DNA from 2 places in the Stenotrophomonas sp. 96582_Sma genome. Region 2 is predicted to be linked to the other one. Evidence: riboswitches for the same ligand, from Rfam matches in the RefSeq annotation. Region 2 holds a riboswitch; the other holds the start of a gene.

Region 1 (12,116 bases), 850 kb from region 2:
GCCGCAGCTGGGGCCGCAGCCTGCTGTGGCGCCTCGGCTTCCTGGTGGTGGCGGCGGTGACTGCGGTCGGCGGCGCGTTGATCTCGTTCCAGGACGTCTCGGCACTGATGCGCAACCAGCGCGAAGTGCGCTACCTCGCGACACCGGCCAACGTACTGCTGGGCATGCCGCGTGCACTGCGTGGCGACAACCCGGTGCAGCGCGCACCGAAGCTGCCGATCGGCACCGATGCCAAGGCTACCCCGCGCGCGCCGGCCAGCAAGCCGCGCCTGCTGGTGATCGTCATGGGCGAGACGGTGCGCGCGCAGAACTGGGGGCTCAACGGTGGCCGTAACACCACCCCGGAACTGGCGCAGGCCAGCGTGATCAATTTCCCGGACATGCACTCGTGCGGCACCAGCACCGAGGTTTCACTGCCGTGCCTGTTCTCGCCATGGGGCCGGCACGACTACGACGAGAAGAAGATCCGCGCGCACCAGTCGCTGCTGCACGTATTGAACCGTGCCGGCATCGCGCCGCTGTGGCGTGACAACCAGTCCGGCTGCAAGGGCGTGTGCGAAGGCCTGGACTTCCAGTCATTGTCCGATGCGACCACCCCGGGCCTGTGCGCTGACGGCCGCTGCATGGACGAAATCCTGCTGCAGGACCTGGCCACCCAGGTGCGTGCAAAGCCGGGCGACCGGGTGGTGGTGCTGCATCAGCTGGGCAACCACGGCCCGGCCTACTTCGAGCGCTACCCGCCCGCGTTCCGCCGCTTCACCCCCACCTGCGATACCCGCGACATCGGCCGCTGCTCGCGCGAAGAGATCACCAACAGTTACGACAACGCCGTGCTGTACACCGATCACTTCCTGACCAAGACCATCGGTACGCTGCAGGGCATGCAGGACTACGACACGGCGATGATCTACCTGTCCGACCACGGCGAGTCGCTGGGCGAGAAGGGCCTGTTCCTGCATGGCGTGCCCTACGCCATCGCCCCGGCCGAGCAGACGCGGGTACCGATGACGATGTGGTTCTCGCAGGGCTTCGCCAGCAGCCGCGGGCTTGACCTGCAGTGCGTGCGCAAGCGTTCGGCGGCCTACACCGACCATGACAACCTGTTCCCGTCGGTGCTGGGCCTGATGCAGGTGAAGACCTCGCTGTACGAGCGCGATCGCGACGTGTTCGCCAACTGCGAGGGTTGAGGGTTGTTCGGCAGGGCTTGCAGCCCTGCACCCGCGGTAGTGCCGGCCGCTGGCCGGCAGCCTCGACAGCAACAGCAACAGCAACAGCAACAGCAACAGCAGAAGCTGGCTATCCGTGGGTTGGCGGGGTGGGTCCGGTTGCGGGGGACGCCGTAAATACATCCCTGTAGCAACTGTGTTGCTGGAGAGTCTCAGGCCCGTCAGGTAAACGGGCACGGTAGTGCCGGCCGCTGGCCGGCAGCCTTTGGTCTTTCGCCCTGGCTCGCCTCAGGCGGGGACTAGCCCGCTTTCAGCGTCGCGCACACGGGCGTTGAGGATGACCAGCATCTTCCGCATCACTGCCACGATGGCCACCTTGCCTTCCTTGCCGCGGGCTCGTAGCGACTGGTAAAAATCGCGCAGCCGAGGTTCATGCCGCATGGCCGACATTGCCGCCATGTAGAGCACTTGCCGGATTTCGGCTCTTCCACCGTGGATGCTTCGTTTTCCTCTCATCGTGCCGCTGTCGTGGGACATCGGGGCTACCCCGACCAGGCTGGCGATGCGCTTGCCAGTGATCCTGCCAAGCTCTGGCAGATAGCTGGCTAGAACTGCCTGCAGCACAGGCCCTACGCCCTTCATCGACTTCAGCATCTTCAGTTGAGGCTGCTGACCAACCTGCTCGACGATCTGCTTGCCCAGACGCTCAACCAACGTTTGTAGGCGGGTGATGTTGCCCTGCAGTAGTCGGCGCAGTTCACGATCAAGCACCATTTCCTGCTGTTGCCGCGCGATGGTCAGGGCGTCCATCGCCTGCCGACGTGCCCGAACGAACTCCCGCATCTTCTGCTGCCAAGACTGCAGCGGCTGATAGGGAGGCAGCTTCACCAGGGCGGCCATCTGCGCCAACGCGTAGGCATCCAAACGGTCGGTTTTGGCAGTCTGACCCAACCCCTGAGCCAGTTTCCGGGCGCGCAAGGCATTGGCACGGGCCACCGGATGACCGGCCTTGTGCAGGAAATCCAGCACCGGCTGCTCATAGCCACCCGTGGCTTCAAGCACGATCTGGCGGGTCGGACGCTTCTTCAGCCAAACATCCAGTTCAGAAAACCCGGAGCGGTTGTTGCTGACCTGCAGGGTTTCTCCGTCCGTCGTACCGATATCCAGCTGACGCTTGCTGACATCAATCCCGATCCCGTTCATCACCTGACTCCGTATAGTCTGGAAGGGTCGAGAGCTCCCCCGCTTGCCCAGTCTTATCGCTTCGAGTGGTCGCTCCAGCAACTGTTCGGGCGGATCAAGGGAGATTCCGGCGTGGGCGCCAAGCTACATGGCGATCGTCGCGATCCTGGTTACGGATCGTCGAGATCTAGGCTCGCACGGCGGCCCACGCCGGCTCTCGACGCCTACGCTGCCAGATTCCGATCAGATAAGGCTCGGTCGCGCCATCCATGGCGCTCACGCCCCCGCAACCGGATCCACCCCGCCTTCGACAGTTTTCCGCGATCTGATGGAACGGCCTTGGGGTCAGATCCGTTTTCCGGAGGAAACCGGATCTGACCCCAGATTCCTTTCGATATCTGACAGATGTGTCGACCAAGGTCGACACCTACCAACAGCCGCCACGATCTGTCAGAGGTGGGGCGGTGTGGGCTTGCAGGACCGTTGGCGCCATGGATGGCGCCATCGAGCCCCCATGGACGGGTTTACGGCGTGTCCTGCAAGCCCACACCGCCTCGCCACCCCACGGAATCCTCGCTTTTGAAGTTGACGTTGCCCTTGCTTGAAGGCCTCTGCGGGTGCCGGGCGCCGCCCGGCCGACTTCCGCCACTTGCGGTGGCAGCCACTGCCCACTAGCCTTCGGCCGTCGTTCACCACCCAAGGACCGCCCGTGAAACACCGTCATCTCCTGCTGGCCTCGGCAATCGCCGCCGCCACGCTGGCCCTGGCCGCCTGCAAGAAGGAAGCTGCCCCAGGCACCGATACCGCCAGCAGCAGCGCCCCGGCCGGCGAAACCGCCGACCAGTTCGTGGCCCGCATCAATGCCGAATTCAAGGCCGCCTACCCGGAGATGACCTCGGCGCAGTGGCTGTCCTCCACCTACATCAACAGTGATTCGGAACGCATCGCGGCCAAGGCCAACGAGCGCTCGCTGACCCAGCTCAACAGCTGGATCGAACAGGCCTCCACGTTCGACGGCAAGCCGATGAGCGAGGACAGCAAGCGCGCGATCCACCTGCTGAAGCTGATGTCCTCGATGCCGGCACCGCGTGACCCGGCCAAGCTGGCCGAGCTGACCCAGATCGCCACCCGCATGGAAGGCAGCTACGGTGCCGGCAAGTACTGCACCGATGCCAACGATCCCAACTCCTGCCGCCAGCTGGGCGAGCTGGAGCAGGTGCTCGCGCGCAGCCGCGACTACGACAAGCAGCTCGATGCCTGGCAGGGCTGGCACAGCACCACCAAGAGCATGCGCGGCGACTACCAGAAGTTCGTCGGCCTGGTGAACGAAGGCGCCAAGGGCATGGGCTTCACCGATGCCGGCCAGATGTGGCGCAGCGGCTATGACATGCCGCCGGAACAGATCGGCCCGGAAACCGATCGCCTGTGGGAACAGGTCAAGCCGATGTACGAGCAGCTGCACTGCTACGCACGCGGCAAGCTGGACAAGACCTACGGCAAGGACAAGGCCGAAGTAGGCAACGGCCTGATCGCCGCGCACCTGCTGGGCAACATGTGGCAGCAGGACTGGTCGAACCTGTGGGACCAGCTGGAACCGTACCCGGGTGCCGGCAGCCTGGACATCACCGCTGCGCTTGAAAAGCAGTACCAGACCAATCTGAGCGCGGCGCTGGCCAAGGCCGGCAAGGATGCCAACGTAGCGGCGCAGTACAAGGCACAGCGCGAGGCCGAACTGCGTACCGCCAGGCAGATGACCGAGCGCGCACAGGACTTCTACGTGTCGCTGGGCATGCCGTCGCTGCCGCAGTCGTATTGGGAAAAGACCCAGTTCATCAAGCCCGACGATCGCGACGTGGTCTGCCACGCCAGCGCCTGGGACATGAACATGGAAGGCGACGTGCGCACCAAGATGTGCATCAAGCCGAACGAAGAGAACTTCACCACCATCTACCACGAGCTGGGCCACATCTATTACGACCTGGCCTACAACCCGTTGCCGCCGCTGTTCCAGGGCGGTGCCAACGATGGTTTCCATGAAGCGATCGGCGACACCATCGTGCTGGCGATGACGCCCAAGTACCTCAGCTCGATCGGCCTGGTTGATGCGCCGACCGAGAGCCGCGAAGCGGTCATCAACAACCAGATGCGCATGGCGCTGTCGGGCGTGTCGTTCCTGCCGTTCGGGCTGATGATCGACCGCTGGCGCTGGGGCGTGTTCGATGGCTCGATCACCGCCGACAACTACAACAAGGCGTGGTGGGACCTGAAGGCCAAGTACCAGGGCGTGGCGCCGGCCAGCACCCGTGGCGAAGAGTTCTTCGATCCGGGCGCGAAGTACCACGTGCCGGGCAACACCCCGTACACCCGCTACTTCCTGGCGCGCATCCTGCAGTTCCAGTTCTACAAGGGCCTGTGCGACGCGTCCGGCTACAAGGGCCCGCTGCATGAGTGCACCTTCTACGGCAACAAGGAAGCCGGCCAGAAGTACTGGGCGATGCTGAGCAAGGGTGCCAGCCAGCCGTGGCAGGCCACACTGAAGGAACTGACCGGCACCGACAAGCTCGATGCCGGCCCGATGATCGAGTACTTCAGCCCGGTCAACGAATGGCTGAAGCAGCAGAACGAAGGCCAGATGTGCGGCTGGCAGGCCAACGCGGCCCCGGCGGCGAATTGAGAAAAGGGGCGGGTCCGCAAGGATCCGCCCCTTTCCGGTAGTGCCGGCCGCTGACCGGCGACTACGCGATGAAGACCCAACGGGCAGCCGGCCAGCGGCCGGCTCTACCGAAACAGCAATCAAACGAAGGCCAGATGTGCGGCTGGCAGGCCAACGCGGCCCCGGCGGCGAAATGAGAAAAGGGGCGGGTCCGCGAGGATCCGCCCCTTTCCGGTAGTGCCGGCCGCTGGCCGGCAACTGCACGGTGGACATCTGTCTGGCAGCCGGCCAGCGGCCGGCTCTACCGAAATGCCTGTCAGCTGTTCTTCTTCGCCGCCATCGCTGCAGCCAGCTCGGCCTTGAATTCCTCGAAGGTCTGGCCCTTCTCCTTCGCTTCGGCCTGTGCGGCATCGCGCAGCGCATCGGAGTACATCAGGCGCACCGGCGTGCCGTTGCGCTCGTGCAGTTCACCGGCCTGCATGATCAGCGCCAGCACCTGCGCAGCGCTCTCGCTGTGGCCAGCGATGCGGCCGTCCATGCCCAGCACCCATTCGCCGTCACGGCGCACGACACCGGCCAGCAGGGTGCGCTGCGCATCGCGCAGCTCGGCATGCGGTTCCACCGGCGATGCCTGCGCGGCGGCCTTGTTGGCGGCCTGCTTTTCCTGGCGACGGCGCTGGTCGCGGCGGGTCTTGGAGCTGGTGGACATGGTGCGGTACCGCTGCGAAGGGGGGCGCAAGGATAGCGCACCCCGCCCGCAGCGCTGCTTCACGCGTGCTCGATCCAGCATGGTCAGTCCAGCACCTTGCCGTGCCGCCAGTAGCCCATGAAGGTGATCGCGCGGCGGTCCAGCCCGCAATCGCGCACCAGGTGGCGGCGGATCGCCATCGCCGCCCCCGCCTCGCCCGCCACCCAGGCGTACAGCGGCCCGGCCACGCAGGTGTCGGCCTGCTCCCAGAGGATCTGCGTATCGACGTCGATCTCCTCCAGCGCATCGCCAGCAGGCACGCTCGAGGTCGCTGACAGCCGTTCCTGGACCGCCTGCAGCAGCGGCTGGCCATAGGCGGCCTGCCCACGCGGCAACCACACCAGCTCGGCCGTGGCCGGCGCCTTCAGGGGAACCGCATCACCGGCCTGCGCCACTTCCAGCAGGGCCAGCGCGCGCGGCGGATCCACCATGGCAGCCAGTTCCTCGAGGATGCCGGCTACCGCAGGCAACGCGGTTTCATCGGCCACCAGCAGCACCTGGCCGACACCGACCGGTGGCTTCCACTCCCAGCCTTCGCTGCTCTCGGCGCAGTCGGCGTCCGGGGCCAGCAGCACCACGCGATCGCCCGGCCGTGCATGCATGGCCCAGCGCGAAGCGGGTCCGGTCACCCCGTGGATGACGAAATCGACGTCGACCTCGCCCTGCTCCGCACGCAACTGGCGGATGGTGTAGGTGCGCATCGGCGGGCGCTGATCGTCCGGCAGGGCCCGATAGCGTGGGTACCAGTCGTCACCGCTGGGGACCTGCGGCACCTCCTGGCCGGGCAAGGGGAAGAACACCTTGATGCGCTGATCCGGGCCTTCGGTTTTCATCCGCGTCACGTCGGCACCGGTGAACACCATGCGGTCCAGGGAAGGGGAAAGAACGCGGCGCTCCTTCAGCGCCACCTCGAACAGGCGGTAGGTCTGCTGCGCAGCCATGGGGGAACCTCATGCAACGACATCGGATTGGCTGGCTGTCGTGCATCCACGCACCGGCTGGCTGGAATGCCCAGCCTAGTCCGGTTGTCCGCGGCTGCAAGGATGTGCCGGCATCCCCGTCCGCCCTACCCCTGCGCGCTGCTCAATGGCCCGTGCAGGCTGCCTGCGCCGCGCGCTCGCGCTGGTGTTCCCAGTACCAGAACACGAAGCCGGCGCCGAAGAACGCGGCCTGGCCCAGGGCCAGGTGCAGCGGGCTGGCGCTGAGCAGCGGCGACACCACGCCGGCCACCACGGTACTGATCATCAGCTGCACGAACGCCTGCAGCGACGAGGCCAGGCCGCGCTGGTGCGGGTACATGTCCAGCACCGCCAGCGCCAGGATCGGGAAGATCAGCGCCATGCCCATGCCGCCCAGGAAGATCGGCAGCACTGCCCACGGCAGCACGAACTGCGGCGACAGCGCCACGTAGCCGACGTTCAGCAGCACCGACAACGCGCACAGGCCGAACCCAATGGACACCTGGCGGGTGGGCGTAGTGTGCCCAGCCATGCGCCCGGACAGGAACGAGCCGGTGGTCATGCCACCGATGGTGGGAATGAACAGCCACGCAAAGCCGCCCTCGCCCAGGTGCAGGTGCTGCATCACGAACACCGGCGCCGAGGAGATGTACAGGAAGATGCCACCGAAACCGATGCTGCCGGCCAGCGCCAGGCGCAGGAAGCGCGGATTGAAGCCGATGCGTACGTAGTCACGCATCAACGTGCGCGGCGACAACGGCACGCGTGCTTCGACCGGATGGGTCTCCGGCAGGTAGCGCGCAGTGGCCGCCAGCAGGACCAGCCCGAACACCACCAGGAACCAGAAGATCAGCGGCCAGCCGGCGCCACTGAGCAGGATCCAGCCACCGATGATCGGCGCGATGGCCGGGGCGATACCGAACAGCATCGACACCTGGCTCATCAGCCGCTGCGCGTCGTGGCCGTGGTACAGGTCGCGGATCACCGCGCGGCCGACGATCATGCCGACACCCGCCGACAGGCCCTGCAGCGCACGGAACGCCAGCAGCGTGGTCAGGTCGGTGGACAGCGCGCAGCCAACCGAAGCGCCGACGAACACCACCAGGCCACCGAGGATCACCCACTTGCGGCCCCAGGCATCGGACAGCGGGCCGTGCGCCAGGCTCATCAGGCCGTAGAACAGCAGGTACACGCTGATGGTCTGCTGCACCGCCACTTCGTCCACCGCCAAGCGCTGGGCCAGCTGCGGGAACGCCGGGAAGATGGTGTCGATCGAGAACGGACCGAACATGGCCAGACCGGCGAGCAGCAGGGCCATGCGGCGGGTGGAGGGAGCAACAGCGGCGGTCATGGGGAAGGCGTCCGGCAGGGCCATGCGCGGCACGCACGGCGGGCGCCGGTCCCCTTCTGCAGGGACGGCGCCAGATGAATTCGGGTATCCGCTCATCATAGGTGGGGATTGCGCCCGATGCCATGCAGCGGTGCACAAAACGCACGACATGGCCATCGGCCATTCAGGCGCGGCGGCCATGTCTGGAGGCGGCCGGCGGGCCCGCAACGGGCTATAATCAGCGGGCAACACGGTGGGAGAAGCGGAACACCGCTGCCGAAGGCGCAACGCCCGTAATCGCTCAGGCCCGATACCACCCGTAACAGAACTCTGGAGAGACCGGTTCGATCCGGCGCCGAAGGGGCACGAAGCTGCGGTCCGCCGCGCTTTTAAACTCTCAGGCAAAAGGACAGAGGGGCGCCCCGCAGACCGCCGACCGGCGGCTTGTGCCCGTGCGTGTGCCCTTTCCTGACGGATCCTTCGCCATGTCCCAGAACACCCCTTCCCTGCGTGAGCTCGAGCACCACAATGCGTTCGTCGAGCGCCACATCGGCCCCAACGACGCCGAGATCGCGCAGATGCTCGATGTCGTCGGCCACGCGTCGCTGGATGGCATGACCGATGCCATCGTACCGGCCAAGATCAAGTCGCCGGCGCCGCTGGCGCTGCCGGAGTCGATGACCGAAGTGCAGGCACTGGCGAAGATCCGTGCGATCGCCGACAAGAACACCGTGCTGCGCAGCTTCATCGGCCAGGGCTACTACGGTACCCACACGCCGAACGTGATCCTGCGCAACATCCTGGAAAACCCGGCCTGGTACACCGCCTACACCCCGTACCAAGCGGAAATCTCGCAGGGCCGCATGGAAGCGCTGATCAACTTCCAGACCCTGTGCGCCGACCTCACCGGCATGGAAATCGCCAACGCCTCGCTGCTGGACGAAGCCACTGCCGCCGCCGAAGCGATGACCCTGGCCAAGCGTTCGGCCAAGTCGAAGTCGGACACCTTCTTCGTGCACGACGCCGTGCACCCGCAGACGCTGGAACTGCTGCGCACCCGCGCCGAGCCCATGGGCATCGTGCTGCGCGTGGGCACCCCGGCCGAAGCGCTGGAAGCGGAAGCCTTCGGCCTGCTGCTGCAGTATCCGGATACCTTCGGCCAGGTCGGCGACTACAAGGCGCTGGTCGATGCCGTGCACGCACGCGGCGGCCTGGTGGCCGTGGCCACCGACCTGCTGGCCCTGACCCTGCTGGCCGCCCCGGGCGAATGGGGCGCGGACATCGTGGTCGGCAACAGCCAGCGTTTCGGCGTGCCGTTCGGCTTCGGTGGCCCGCACGCCGCCTTCATGGCGTGCCGTGACGCCTACAAGCGCTCGATGCCGGGCCGCCTGATCGGCGTCTCGATCGACGCGCAGGGCAACCCGGCCTACCGCCTGACCCTGCAGACCCGCGAGCAGCACATCCGCCGCGAGAAGGCCACCTCCAACATCTGTACTGCACAGGTGCTGCTGGCGGTGATGGCGTCGATGTACGCCGTCTACCACGGCCCGGAAGGCCTGACCCGCATTGCCCGCCGCACCCATCGCCTGGCCTCGATCCTGGCCGCAGCGCTGCGCAATGCAGGCGTGCAGGTCGGTGGCGACTTCTTCGACACCCTGCATGTCACCGGCGTGCACGCCGATGAGATCCACGCCAAGGCCCGCGCCGCCGGCTACAACCTGCGCGCGATCGACAGCGACTCGGTCGGCATCAGCCTGGACGAAACCACTACCCGCGCCGACATCGTCGCCGTGGCTGCCGTGTTCGGTGCCTCGCTGGACGTCGACGCACTGGATGCCAGCACTGCCGATGCGCTGCCGGCCGGCCTGCTGCGCCAGTCCGCGTTCCTGACCCACCCGGTGTTCAACACCCACCATAGCGAGCACGAGCTGCTGCGCTACCTGCGTTCGCTGGCCGACAAGGACCTGGCAATGGACCGCACGATGATCCCGCTGGGCTCGTGCACCATGAAGCTCAACGCCACCGCCGAGATGATTCCGGTGACCTGGCCGGAGTTCTCGCAGATCCACCCGCTGGTGCCGGCCGACCAGGCGCTGGGCTACAAGGAACTGATCGACACGCTGGAAGCGATGCTGGTGGAATGCACCGGTTACGACGCGGTCAGCCTGCAGCCGAACTCCGGCGCGCAGGGCGAGTACGCCGGCCTGCTGGCGATCCGCGCCTACCACCGCTCGCGCGGTGAGGAACATCGCGATATCTGCCTGATTCCGGACTCGGCGCACGGCACCAACCCGGCCTCGGCACAGATGTGCGGCATGAAGGTGGTGGTGACCAAAACCGATGCCAACGGCAACGTCGACGTCGAGGACATCCGCCTCAACGCCGAGAAGTACAGCGACCGCCTGGCCGCGATCATGATGACCTACCCGTCCACGCACGGCGTGTTCGAGGAAGAGGTGGTGGAGATCTGCGAGATCATCCACAAGCACGGCGGCCAGGTGTACACCGACGGTGCCAACATGAACGCCCTGGTCGGCGTGGCCAAGCCGGGCAAGTGGGGTTCGGATGTTTCGCACCTGAACCTGCACAAGACCTTCTGCATCCCGCATGGCGGTGGTGGCCCGGGCGTCGGCCCGTGCGCGGTCAAGGAGCACCTGGCGCCGTTCCTGCCAGGCAAGCTGGGTGACAACGGCCCGGTCGGCATGGTCAGCGCGGCCAGCTTCGGCAGCGCCTCGATCCTGCCGATCAGCTGGATGTACATCGCGATGATGGGCCGCGACGGCCTGCGCAAGGCCACCCAGGTCGCGCAGCTCAACGCCAACTACATCGCCAAGCGCCTGGCCCCGCACTTCAAGACCCTGTACACCGGCCGCAACGGCCTGGTGGCACACGAGTGCATCCTGGACGTGCGCCCGCTGGAGAAGACCAGCGGCATCGGCGCCGAGGACGTGGCCAAGCGCCTGATCGACTTCGGCTTCCACGCCCCGACCCTGAGCTTCCCGGTGGCCGGCACGCTGATGGTCGAGCCGACCGAGAGCGAGTCGCTGCACGAGCTGGATCGCTTCATCGACGCGATGATCCAGATCCGCGAGGAAATCACCGCGATCGAAGACGGCCGCCTGGACCGCGAGGACAACCCGCTGAAGAACGCGCCGCATACCGCGACCGCGGTGACCGCCAGCGAGTGGACCCACGCCTACCCGCGTGAACTGGCTGCGTTCCCGCTGCCGAGCCTGAAGCTGCAGAAGTACTGGCCGCCGGTGGCACGCGTGGACAACGTGTACGGCGACAAGAACGTGATGTGCGCCTGCATCCCGGTCGATGCCTACAAGGATGATGAAGTCGAGGCGTGATTCCTCGCTGCATCGGTAAAGAAAACGGCCCGCGCAAGCGGGCCGTTTTCATAAGCGCGTGTGGACCAAGGTCCACACCCACAAACATCCGATCACGGATCCGGCATCTGCCCCAGGCTCAACTGCCACGATACGCCGAAGCGGTCCTGCACCCAGCCGTAGCGGTTGCTGAAGTCATAGTCGCCCACCGGCATCAACCAATGGCCGCCCTCGCCCAGCACGCGTGCGGCACGTTCGAACTGCTCGGCGCCGGAACACTCGACGAACAGCGAGATCGACGGTGAGAAGGTGAAATCGTGCACGTCCAGGCTGTCGAAGCACAGGTAGTGGGTTCCACCGAGCAGGAAGATGGCCTGGCGGACCTGCCCGGGCACGCCGGCACCGGCGCCGTCCGGATGGCGCTGCATTGCCAGCAGGCGGAAATCGGCGAAGGCCTCGGCATACAGAGCCAGGGCCGCTTCGGCCTGGCCGGTGAACATCAGGAAGGGGCGGCTGCGCAGCATGCGGTACTCCTGGTCGACGGGCCGCGGGCGGCCCACACGATCAGGATGGCACGGCGCATGTGCAGCCCCCGTGGTAGTGCCGGCCGCTGGCCGGCAGCTTCAGTCACGCCTCGCGCATGCGCCGGGCGATGGCGCTGCTGGCGGCGATGGTGGCAGTCAGTGCCACCATCGACAGGAACTGCAGGCGGGTGTGCGACTCGCTCAGCAGCAGGCCGAAGATCA
Region 2 (12,116 bases):
GGCCTGCAGCTGCGGCAGCAGCGTACGCACCTGCTCGACCACGGCGATCACGTTGGCGCCGGGCTGGCGCTGGATGTTCACCAGTACTGCCGGCGTGGTACCGCTCCACGCAGCCAACTGGCGGTTCTCGGCGCCATCGGTAATGGTGGCTACATCGCCCAGCCGCAGCGGCGCGCCGTCGCGCCAGGCCAGTACCAGGGCGCGGTACTCATCCACGCTGCGCATCTGATCGTTGGCATCGAGCATCACCGCGCGGATCGGGCCGTCGAAACTACCCTTGGGCAGGTTGACGTTGGCGGCGGCGATGGCGGTGCGGATGTGGTCCATGCCCAGGTTGTTGGCGGCAAGCGCCGCCGGATTGACCTGGATGCGCACCGCCGGGCGCTGGCCCCCGGCCAGGCTGACCAGGCCGACGCCGGGCAACTGCGCCAGGCGCTGGGCGATGCGCGTATCCACCAGATCGTGCACCTGCGGCAGCGACAGTCCTTGCGAGGTCACCGCCAGTGTCAGGATCGGGGTGTCGGCCGGGTTGACCTTGCGGTACACCGGCGGCACAGGCAGGTCCCCGGGCAGGAAGCTGCCCGCCGCGTTGATGGCGGCCTGCACGTCCTGCTCGGCCACACCCAGCGACACCTCCAGCCCGAATTGCAGGGTGATGACCGAGGCGCCACCGGAACTGGTCGACGACAGTTGTTTCAGGCCGGGAATCTGGCCGAGCTGGCGCTCCAGCGGTGCGGTGATGGTGCGTGTGGTCAGTTCGGGGCTGGCCCCCGGATACAGCGTGGTGATCTGGATGATCGGGTAATCGACCTGCGGCAGCGCCGCCACCGGCAGCAGGCGATAGGCCAGCACGCCGGACAGCAGCAGCGCCACCATCAGGAGAGTCGTTGCGACCGGGCGCAGGATGAACGGGCGCGAGAGGTTCATGCGCCGGCCTTGGTCGCGGCCTCCTCGGTGATGATCTCCACCGCCGTGCCGTCTTCCAGCCCGTCGATGCCTTCGATCACCACCTTGTCCCCTGCGGCCAGCCCGGAGCGCACGGCCACGCGTCCATCATCGGCTGGACCGAGCACCACGGTGCGGCGTTGTGCCTTGCTGTCCTTGTCGACGATATGCACGTAGTTGCCCTGGCTGCCGAACTGCACGGCGGCATCGGGAATCAGCAGCGCGGGCTGCTCGCCCAGCTGCAGGCGGACGTTGACGAACTGGTTGGGGAACAGCGCCAGATCGTGGTTGTCGAAGTGCGCACGCAGTTTCAACGTGCCGGTGGTGGTATCGATGCGGTTGTCGACGCTGGACAGCGAGCCGCGGGCCAGCTGCCGGCGTTCTTCGCGGTCCCAGGTTTCCACCGCCAGTGCCGGTTGCGCCTGCACGGCATCGAGCAGCGCAGGCAGCTCGGGTTCGGGCACGGTGAACAGCACGCTGATCGGCGCGGTCTGCGCCAGCGTCACCAGGCCTTCGGCATCGCTGGCGCGCACCAGGTTGCCCACGTCCAACCGGCGCAGCCCGACGCGGCCACTGACCGGCGCGGTGATGCGGGTGTACTGCAGCTGCAGGCGCGCTTCATCAACAGACGCCTGATCGCTGAGGCGGCGGCCCTGCAGCTGGCGCACCTTGCTCTGCTGGTCGCTCAGTTCCTGCCCGGACACGTAGTTCTGCTTCTGCAGTTCGCGGTAGCGCTGCAGCTGGCGTTCTGCGTTCTCCAGCTCGGCCAGGTTCTGTTGCTGCGTGCCCTGGGCCTGTGCCAGCTTCACCTCATACGGGCGCGGGTCGATCTGCGCCAGCAGGTCGCCGGCCTTCACCTGCTGGCCTTCCTGGAAATGCAGCCGCAGCAGTTCGCCATCCACGCGGCTGCGTACCACCACGCTGTGCAGCGGGGTGACCGTACCGACCGCCTTCAGGCGCAGCACCAGCGGCTCGGCGCTGGCGCGGGCGATGCGCACGGGCACCGTCTTGCCGGGTGCATCGTCGCTGCTGCCGGCACCATTCCGGGACCACAGCCACCACGCCAGAAGGGCGGCGAGGGCGATGGCCAGCACCGCCCACAACAGGCGGGCACGACGGAAGCGGGAATTTTCGGCGACAGACATGGGGCATCCTGCGCCCTGCGCGCGCAGGGACATGCGGGCCCGTCGGCGCGTTCACGGCACCACGGGCAGCGGGGAGGGAGTTGTCTGGCGGGGCCGCGGGCGCGGCGTGGCTGGATGCCGTCGCGGCAGCGACGGGGTGACAATGGTAGCCAATCACCCCGGCCAATGCCGTATGACCATGGTCATGCAGCGCATTCGGTAGTGCCGGCCGCTGGCCGGCAACCTGCCGGAATCTGCGGGCGTGTGCCGTGTTGCCGGCCAGCGGCCGACACTACCGACAAACAATCAATGCACTTCGTCGTGATAGACGAACTTCGGCATTTCCCAGCGGTAGTGGATCGCCAGCAGGCGCAGCGCGAAGCCGCCGCCGAGGCAGCACAGGATCGCGGTGGCGTCGGCCACGCCCCAGTGCAGCAGCAACAGGTAGGCCGCGCCGGTCAGCAGCGCGATGATCGCGTACAGCTCCTTCTGGAAGATCAGCGGCACCTCGTTGCAGAGAATGTCGCGCAGCACGCCGCCGAACGCGCCGGTCAGCATGCCGGCGATCAGCACGATCGGCATGGCATGGCCGGCCTCGCGCGCGATCGAACAGCCGATCAGGGTGAAGGCGATCAGGCCCAGGCCATCGAGCACCAGGAAGGTGCGGCGGAAGTGGTGCATCCAGCGCGCCACCCAGGTGGCGATCAGCGCCGCGCACACGGTGAAGCCCAGGTACTCGGGATGCTTCACCCAGCCCAACGGGTAGTGGCCGAGCAGGATGTCGCGCAGCGAACCGCCCCCGAGGGCGGTGACACAGGCGATCATGACCACCCCGAACAGGTCCATGCGGCGGCGGCCGGCGGACAGCGCGCCGGTCATGGCTTCGGCGGAAATGGCGATCAGGTAGATGATGGACAGCAGCATGGGACAGGCTCCGGGCGCGGTGGGGCCGGCCATGCGCGACTACCGCCACTGCCTGCGCAATGACGGGATGACGATGACCGGTGCCGCTCCCGCTGTCCTTTTGCCTGAGAGTTCAGCGGCGTAGGCCGCGTGCCCCTTCGGCGGATCGTCCCGGGCGTGCCCGGTGACCTCTCTCCAGCTCGGCGAGTCGAATGCATGGTTGGTGGGATTCCAGCCCACCGGCCTGAGCGATCATGGGAGCCTGCGCCTTCGGCGGGCGCCAGCGCGGCGCCTCTCTCCTGCATTCGGGCGCCAGTATATCCGCTGCAGTGCAGCACGGCATAATCCGGGCATGGCCCCGTCCCTCCGCCCGTGGTTCCTGTACCTGCTCGAATGCCGCGATGGCAGCTATTACGCCGGCATCAGCACCGACGTGGACGCGCGCTTCGCCGCCCACCAGGCCGGCAAGGGCGCGCGTTACACCCGGGCGCGGCCGCCGCTGCGCGTGCTGGCCGTGCGCGAGTACCCGGACCGGGCTGCCGCCTCGCGGGCCGAGTGGCAGCTCAAGCAGCAGCCGCGCGAACGCAAGCTGGCCTGGCTGCAGGAACCGGCCGAGACGCTTCTGTAGATCCACGCCATGCGTGGATGGGCCACTTGGCCCATGCCATGATCACCCCGCGCCCAGCCCTGGAGACCCGGATGTCCGCGATTGCCCTGCTGTTCGCTCTTTCCGCAGCAACGAGCCCCACTGCCGATCCGGCCACCCTCGAGGCCATTGAAGCCACCTGCCACGATTACGTCGACGGCCAGCTGGAAGCCGACCCGCAGCGCGTCGCCCGCTCCCTGCACCCGGACCTGGCCAAGCGCGCGGTCCTCGGCGATACGCCCGACGAACGCCTGGGCCTGCGCCGCATGTCGAAGGAAGAACTGGTGGCGCTGACGAAGCAGGGCGCGTTGAAGACCCCGAAGGATCAATGGGACCGCCGCTGCACGGTGCTGGACGTGACCGGCAACGCCGCCTCGGTGCGACTGGAAACCCCGTGGTTCGTCGACTACTTCCACATGGGGCGCTTCGACCAGCGCTGGGTCATCGTCAACGCACTGTGGTACGCGAAACCAAAGGCGCAGTAGAGCGATGCGTGCCGCCGGCAAAGCATGGATCTGCGTCGTCATGCTGGTCGCCGGCATCGCGCTGCTGCCTGGCCTGCTGTACCTGCTCGGGTTGGCGCTGGTGGAAGGCCGGCCGAACTTGGCCGACCGCACGCCCAGTGGTGTGGCCGCGTGCAGCAGCGAACCGCGGGCGGGATACCAGCCGATGACTCCATGGAGCTTCACGACGCGGTTCTTCGATCCTGAAGCGTTGAAGAAGGCGACTGATGTCGAGCGCGAAGCGTTCTGGGTTGCACGCCGCCACCTGATGCGGCAGCCAAGGCACGACATGCTGCGCTGGCATCTCAGCAGTACCGCACTGACAATCTGGATCACCCGGCATTGGAGTACCGCGCAGATTGCTGATGCCGCGAGGAAGGAGGATTTCTGCCGCACCTGGTCGAAACGGCGGGTGGCCCGATGAACCGGTAGATCCACGCCATGCGTGGATGGTGTTGACGGGGTCAGAGCCCTTTCCTGCGGAAAGGGATCCGACCGCGCAGCAGCCGGCCAGCGGCCGGCACTACCGTCGGGGTCGCCGGTCTTCCTGATCATCACCGAAGATGATGCGCGCGCTCCGCTGGTAGCTCCAGTACGCCACCGCCCAGTTCAGCAGCACCACGATGCGGTTGCGGAAGCCGATCAGGAAGAACACGTGCGCGGCCAGCCAGAACCACCAGGCCAGGATGCCCGACAACTGCAGCCGGCCCAGGTGCACGATCGCGGCCATGCGGCCGATGGTGGCCAGGTTGCCGAAGTCGGCGTACTTGAACGGTCCGGGGACTGCCTTGCCGTGCAGGCGCGCGCGGATCACCTCGGCCACGTACTTGCCCATCTGCTTGGCGGCAGGGGCCACGCCGGGTACCGGCTTGCCGTTGGCCTGGTTCAGTGCGGCCAGATCGCCGGCCACGAACAGTTCCGGGTGGCCGGGCAGGGTGAGATCGGGTTGCACCTGCACGCGGCCGGCGCGGTCCAGCGGCACGTCCAGCGTGCGCGCCAGGGGTGAAGCGGCCACACCGGCGGCCCAGACCACCGTGCGTGCCGGCACGAAATGCTCACCGAGCTTGAAGCCCTGGCTGTCGATGTCGCTCACCGGGGTACCGGTCAGCACTTCCACTCCCAGTTTTTCCAGCTGCCGGCGCGCCTTCAGCGAAAGCACTTCCGGGAACGAGGACAACACGCGTGGGCCAGCTTCGACCAGCCGCACCTTGGCGCTGGCCGGGTCGATGTGGCGGAACTCGTTGCGCAGCGTATGCCGCGCGATCTCGGCCAGAGTGCCGGCCAGTTCGACGCCGGTAGGTCCACCACCAACCACGGCAAAGCTCAGCCATGCGGCCTTCTTCGCCGGGTCCGGTTCCGCCTCTGCGCGCTCGAACGCCAGCAGCAGCTTGCGGCGCAACGCAATGGCATCGTCCAGCGTCTTCAGACCGGGCGCATCATCGGCCCACTGGTCGTTGCCGAAGTAGGCGTGGGTGGCGCCGGTAGCCAGCAGCAGGCTGTCGTAGTCCAGCGTGCTGCCATCGGCCATGCGGATCTGCCGGGCCTGCTTGTCGATGGTCACCACTTCGCCGAGGCGGACTTCCACATTGCGCTGGTGGCCGAGGATGTGGCGCAGCGGCGCGGCGATGTCCGGCGCGGACAGGCCGGCGGTGGCCACCTGGTACAGCAGTGGCTGGAACAGATGGTGGTTGCGGCGGTCGACCAGGGTGATGCGTATGCGCTCGCGGGCCAGGGCACGGGTGGCCCAGAGGCCGGCAAAACCGCCGCCGACAACAACCAGGTGGGGAACGCGCTCGCGACTCATCGACTCACTCCAGTGGGGGCATTGGGGGAAGCGCCTGGCATCTTCGCACGATGGCGCCCTGTCACGTCAGCGCCCGCATGGATCGGCGATACTCGGGTTCAGGCAACCGCCCGTGAGGAGCCCATGAGCGAACCGGAAAAGCGCATCGCCCTGTTGATCGACGCCGACAATGCGCCGGCCTCGAAGATCGACGAGGTCCTGGCCGAAGTCGCCCGCTACGGTGTGGCCAACGTGCGCCGCGCCTATGGCAACTGGAAGAGCCCGCGGTTGAAGGGTTGGGAGGCCGTGCTGCACGAATATGCGATCCGCCCGATCCAGCAGTTCGCCTACAGCAAGGGCAAGAATGCCTCGGACATGGCGATGGTGATCGATGCCATGGACCTGCTGTACGCGCGCAATCTCGATGGCTTCGCCATCGTGTCCAGCGATGCCGATTTCACCCCGATGGTGATGCGCCTGCTGACCGACGGTGTGAAGGTCTATGGCTTCGGCGAGAAGAAAACCCCGGAGCCGTTCGTCAACGCGTGCTCGAAGTTCACCTATCTGGAAGCGCTGGGCCAGACCCATGCCAGCGTGCCGGATACCGAACAGGCGTCCAGCGAACAGGCATCGAACGAGCCTGTTGCCAACGACGATGCCCGGCCACGCAAGAGCGGTGCGGAAATGCGCAGCGATACGCGGCTGGTGAAGATGCTGCGCCGTGCGGTGTCCTCGGCCGAGGGCGAGGATGGCTGGTCGCACCTTGGCCCGGTCGGCAGCCAGATCGGCAACCAGGCCTCGTTCGATCCGCGCAACTACGGTTACGGCAAGCTCAGTGACCTGCTGGCAGCGATCGGGCTGTTCGAGCTGAAGAAGGACGGCAAGTCCTCCTACGTGCGCGCGCTGCCGAAGAAAAACCGGTAGTGCCGGCCGCTGGCCGGCAAGCCCCAGATGCCAGATCCCGCATCCGCCACCCACACACCCACTCCGATCAGGCGTATCGTTGCCGCTCGCATTGCCAGCAAGGAAAAAACCCGCATGTTGAAGATCTGGGGCCGCCGCAATTCCAGTAACGTCCGCAAGGTGCTGTGGTGCGCCGAGGAGATCGGCCTGCCGTATGAATCCATCGAGGTTGGTGGCAGCCATGGCGGCACGCAGACGCCGGAGTACCTGGCGATGAATCCCAACAGCCTGGTGCCGGTGATCGAAGACCATGGCCTGCCGCTGTGGGAATCGAATGCCATCGTGCGCTATCTGAGTGCGCGCTACGCGCTGGGCACGCTGTACGCCGAAGACCCGATGGAACGCGCCCAGGCCGAGAAGTGGATGGACTGGAGCACCTCGCGCATGGCGCCGCTGTACACCGACCTGATCTGGGGCATCATGCGCACCGCCCCAGCTGACCGCGACGAAGCGCGCATCAATGCCGCCATCGTGCGTGCCGGTGACTACCTGGCGATGGCCGATGCCACGTTGGCCAGACAGCCGTGGCTGTCGGGCGAGACGTTCGCGATGGGTGACATCCCGCTGGGCTCGCTGATCTATGCCTGGTTCGAACTGCCCATCCAGCGCCCGGAACTGCCGCACCTGGCCGACTGGTACGCCCGCCTGCGCGAACGCCCGGCCTACCAGCGCGGCGTGATGTCGCCGCTGACCTGAGGGGTAGCGCCGGGCCATGCCCGGCGAGCGTGGTATGCGGAGGACCGCCGGGCATGGCCCGGCGCTAGCGTTCGTCTGCCTCAATACAGATCCGTCGGATCCACATCCAGCGACCAGCGCACCTTGCGTGCCTCCGGCAGCGCATACAGCTGCGGCACCAGCTGGGCCAGCACGCCATGCAGCGGTGGCCGCTGAAGCGCGGACAGCAACAGCTGCGTGCGCTGGTAACCGGCACGCCGCGGCATCGGCGCCGGCATCGGCCCATAGGCCTCGACCACGTTCTGTTCGCCCAGCAACTGCCGCGCCGCCAGCAGGAACGCATTGGCATGCTCGACCTGCTGTGCCTCGGCGCGCATCAGTGCCAGATGCGCGAACGGCGGGAATCCGGCGGCCTGGCGCTGGTTCAACTCGGCCTGCGCGAACGGGTGGTAGCCACCGCTCACCAGGGTTTCCAGCAGCGGATGCCCGGGGTGATGAGTCTGCAGCCAGACCTCACCAGGATCACGTGCACGGCCGGCGCGGCCAGCGACCTGGATCAGCTGCTGTGCCAGTTTTTCACTGGCGCGGAAGTCCGCGGAGAACAAACCTTCGTCGATGCCCACCACCACCACCAGTGTCAGCTTCGGCAGGTCGTGGCCCTTGGCCAGGATCTGCGTGCCGACCAGGATGCCGGGCTGGTCACCCAGTTTCGCCAGCTGCTGTTCCAGTGCGTCGCGTCGTGAGGTGGTGCCGCGGTCGATGCGCACCACCGGAAAATCGGCGAAGGCGGCGGTGAGGTGCTCTTCCAGGCGTTCGGTACCGATGCCCTGTGGCTGCAGCGCCAGGCTGCCGCAGGCCGGGCATGCCAGCGGCGCCGGTTGCCGCGCACCGCAGTGGTGGCACTGCAGCCGGCGGCCGCCACCATGCACGGTCATCGGTGCATCGCAGCGGTTGCACGGTGCGGTCCAGCCGCAGTCGTGGCACAGCAGCACCGGCGCATAGCCACGGCGGTTCTTGAACACCAGCACCTGCTGGCCACGCTGCAGGTGCTCGCCGATGCCGGCCAGAACATCGGCCGAGAGGCCATCGTGCAATGGCCGTTTGCGCACATCGAGGATGCGCACGCGCGGTGGTCGTGCATCGCCGGCACGCTGCTTCAGGCGCAGGTGGGCGTAGCGCCCGGCATAGGCGTTGTGCAGTGTTTCCAGCGAGGGCGTGGCACTGCCGAGCAGCACGGGAATGCCGAGCGCCTTGGCGCGCACCAGGGCGAAATCGCGCGCGTGGTAGCGGATGCCGTCCTGCTGCTTGTAGCTGCCGTCATGTTCCTCGTCGATGATCAGCAGACCGGCCTGCGGCAGCGGCGTGAACACTGCCGAGCGGGTGCCGACAATGACGCGTGCTTCACCACGTGAGGCGGCTGCCCAGACGCGAGCGCGCTCGTTATCGTTCAAGCCCGAATGCAGCGCATGCACGGCGATGCCGAGGCGGCCGCGGAAGCGTGCCAGGGTCTGCGGAGTCAGGCCGATTTCCGGCACCAGCACCAGCGCCTGCCTGCCCTGTGCCAGGCAATGGATGATCGCCTGCAGGTAGACCTCGGTCTTGCCGCTGCCGGTCACGCCATCCAGCAGGAAAGGCTGGAAGCCGTCGGCGGCGTTGATCGCAGTCACGGCCTCGGCCTGGTCCGGGTTGAGCGTGGGCCCGGGCAACGGCTGCGCATGCTGCGGTGCCACCGTCATCGCCACGCGCTCGGCCAGTGCACGCTTGGACAGACTGCGTGCGGCGGTGCGCCAGTCCTCCATGCGTTCGCCCAGTACGTCTTCATCCACCACGGCCTCGGCCAGCAGTTCGGCCAGCTGCCGCGGGCGGCTGCCGGCGCGCAGCTTCCCGCGCTGGGCATGGCCTTCGGGTGTCAGTTGCCAGCCCCAGTGATGGGTGTCGGGCAGGGCCTCGCCGTGGCGCAGCGGGCCGGGCAGGGCGGTGCTGAGTACTTCGCCCAACGGCGCGTGGGTGTAGCGCGCCAGCCACTGCAGGCTCTGCCACAGCTCACCCTGCAGCAGCGGCTGCGGGTCGCACCAGGCCAACGCCTGGCGGAGTCCCTGGCCGTCGTCGGTCTGGCCGTGTCCCACCACCACACCGACCAGCTCACGGTTGCCGAACGGCACCTTCAGGCGGCAGCCGACCGCAACCGTGGGGGCCACGCCCTCCGGCGACAGGTAGTCGAACAGGCGGGGCAGGGGGACGGGCAGGGCGACCTGCAGGGTCGGAATCGGTGAAAGCATCGGGCCAGTGTACCGGGCCATGCGCGCGCGAATGGCGGGGTGGGCGGCGGCGGGACGGCGCCCGTTGAATCATAAATGTCACCTAAATATCGGTGTCCATTGGAGATTCAGTCTTATCCACATGTTCTGTGGATAACGCTGTGCGTTACCGGTCGGCGGGCGCGCAGGAGGCCGATGGCGACGGCCTCACGCTCCGGTTGGTCAAAAAATCGCCATACTTTAAAATCCATCAAAATCAATTACTTAAGTGTGAAACAGTGCTGAAACAGAGTGAATTCAGCTGGATGCCACAGTTTCCTGCGCAGGCAGCGTGGTGCTGTGCACAACCTGCAGCACGAAGTGCCTGTGGGCGCAAGTCCTACGGGCGCCGATGGCCTGCCGCTATCATGCGGGCAGACCTTTGGAGTGATCGATGACGGCTGTGCCCGCCCCTGTTTCCTCGACCGCGGCCGGTGCGCTGTCGGCGTTCCTGCGAGGTGTTGAACGCCGCGCCCTGGTGGTGGCTGAACTGCAGTGCGGCGATGCTGCCCGGGCCGAACAGACACTGGTGGCGGTGATGCGCGCGTTTGCGGCGGTCGCCAGTGACCTGCCGATGGCGCAGTGGCCAACCCGCTTCTGGACCCTGCTGGGCCAGCGCCAGGCGCTGCGTGAGCCGGTGGGCGGCCAGTGGGAGCCGCCGCTTGCCGCCTTGGGCCAGATGGGACCGTTGCCGCGCCTGGCGCTGTTGCTGCGGGTGGGCGGCAGCCTGGATGAAGGTATCGCCACGCGCGTGCTCGACCAGGACGAAGCCGGCTACCAGCAGCTGCTGGCCGATGCCTGCCCGCGTGACGCGCACGGCCAGCCCGACGCCTCGGCCTGGCGCCAGCTGGCCGAACAGGTGCAGCTGCGCATCCGCGATCTGCCCGTCAAACGCCTGCAGCAGCTGCAACAGCCGGCCGCACCGACGAACAGCAGTGAAGCGCCGACCTCCAGCTGGCGCACCCCGCAGCGCGACGAGCGGGCTGCAGCCACTGGCAAGCGCCGCCGCGCCAATGCCAAGCCGCGCTGGCGCGGTCCGTTGATCCTGCTGATAACCGTGGTGGTACTGCTGGCCGCCGCGCTGGGCTGGCGCCATTGGCAGGGACATTCGTTCGGCAGCGACGCACCGCTGCCGGAAGGCGTGGTTGGTGAGGCGGGTCCCGTCACGGTGGAAGCACTGCCGCCGAGCAAGGTCAATGCCACGCCGGACGCGACCCCTGCGCAGGCGACGGACGACGCCACGATGCTGGCCGACCGCGACTATCCGCTGGTGGCCGATGCCGATCTGTATGCATGGACCGCCGCGGGCGGCCCGCTGCCGGTGGACGAGTCGCAATCCAAGCCGAGCCGGCCGGAGCCGGCCAGCGCCACGCTGGAAACCGCTGCTGCCGATGAATAAGACCGTATTCGCCAGCCTGCTGCTGGCCCTGCCGTTGTCGCTGTCCGCCGCGCCGCAGACCTTGAACGTGCCGCTGCCGCCGCCAGTGCCGGGCAGTTCACCGGCGGCCCCGGCCACCACAGGTACGACGCCCGCTACGTTCGCCCAGCTCGATGCCCAGCAGCAGCGCCAGCGCCGCGCCGACTACGCCGCATGGCGGGTATTGCCGGAGGGCGAGCGTGAGCGGATCCGTCAGGCCGCTGCGCGATTCAATGCGTTGCCGGCCGACCAGCAGCAGCGCCTGCGGCAGCAGTTCCAGGCGCAGGACCAGGCCTTCCGCGAAGGCTGGCGGCTGGGCCCGCAGCTGGGCCTGGAGTTCCCCAAGCTGCACGGCCTGTTCGGCTTCGTGCCGCCGGAACAGCGCGAGGCCGCGCTGGCCGTGCTGCGCCAGCTCAGCCCGGCGCAGCTGGCCCAACTGACCCTGGTGGCACAGCGCACGCCACCGCAGGAGCGCGACAAGGTCCGCGGCGCGTTCCTCGCGGTGCCGCCGGCCGAGCGCGATACCTGGCTCAAGCGCCAGGCCGGGCAGTAGAAAGAAAAGGGGACGGAGGGGATTAAGTCGTATTCGGCACAGTCGGGCTTGAAACGACTTAATCCCCTCCGTCCCCTTTTTCTGTTCGTAACGCGATCGCAACGCGTGATGCCGGGGCCTGCCGGAACCCAGCATTCACGCCATGTCATGGGAATGCGCGCGCTGCGCGCGTAAGATGACCGGCCGCAACCCGGTGCCTGTGCCCTTCGCGCGCAACCGTAGTTCGCGTCAAGCACCTTATGTCTACTGCAACCTCCACGCCGCGCTTCAGCAAGGAAGTAGGCGCTACCGGTCTGCTCGCCCTGCC

The links. Region 2 has a riboswitch for glycine ahead of ACZK2R_RS21040 (trimeric intracellular cation channel family protein). Riboswitches for the same ligand answer to the same signal wherever they lie in the genome.
Region 1: another riboswitch for glycine. It lies ahead of gcvP (aminomethyl-transferring glycine dehydrogenase); the one in region 2 lies ahead of ACZK2R_RS21040 (trimeric intracellular cation channel family protein).

The regions. Positions count from the first base shown of each region.
Region 1 covers NZ_CM151122.1:3,623,481-3,635,596, forward strand. Annotated here, with positions in the region: gene ACZK2R_RS17000 (phosphoethanolamine transferase) at 1-1,187, shown strand, start outside; gene ACZK2R_RS17005 (IS110 family RNA-guided transposase) at 1,455-2,369, opposite strand; gene ACZK2R_RS17010 (M2 family metallopeptidase) at 3,058-5,022, shown strand; gene ACZK2R_RS17015 (hypothetical protein) at 5,318-5,710, opposite strand; gene ACZK2R_RS17020 (siderophore-interacting protein) at 5,794-6,690, opposite strand; gene ACZK2R_RS17025 (multidrug effflux MFS transporter) at 6,833-8,059, opposite strand; glycine riboswitch at 8,359-8,461, shown strand; gene gcvP (aminomethyl-transferring glycine dehydrogenase) at 8,524-11,391, shown strand; gene ACZK2R_RS17035 (VOC family protein) at 11,484-11,894, opposite strand; gene ACZK2R_RS17040 (amino acid permease) at 11,998-12,116, opposite strand, start outside.
Region 2 covers NZ_CM151122.1:4,473,688-4,485,803, reverse strand. Annotated here, with positions in the region: gene ACZK2R_RS21050 (multidrug efflux RND transporter permease subunit) at 1-927, opposite strand, end outside; gene ACZK2R_RS21045 (MdtA/MuxA family multidrug efflux RND transporter periplasmic adaptor subunit) at 924-2,090, opposite strand; gene ACZK2R_RS21040 (trimeric intracellular cation channel family protein) at 2,376-2,993, opposite strand; glycine riboswitch at 3,078-3,181, opposite strand; glycine riboswitch at 3,195-3,284, opposite strand; gene ACZK2R_RS21035 (GIY-YIG nuclease family protein) at 3,325-3,600, shown strand; gene ACZK2R_RS21030 (nuclear transport factor 2 family protein) at 3,672-4,103, shown strand; gene ACZK2R_RS21025 (hypothetical protein) at 4,108-4,545, shown strand; gene ACZK2R_RS21020 (NAD(P)/FAD-dependent oxidoreductase) at 4,645-5,925, opposite strand; gene ACZK2R_RS21015 (NYN domain-containing protein) at 6,049-6,828, shown strand; gene ACZK2R_RS21010 (glutathione S-transferase family protein) at 6,943-7,563, shown strand; gene ACZK2R_RS21005 (primosomal protein N') at 7,644-9,821, opposite strand; gene ACZK2R_RS21000 (hypothetical protein) at 10,234-11,238, shown strand; gene ACZK2R_RS20995 (DUF3106 domain-containing protein) at 11,231-11,809, shown strand; gene ACZK2R_RS20990 (MATE family efflux transporter) at 12,049-12,116, shown strand, end outside.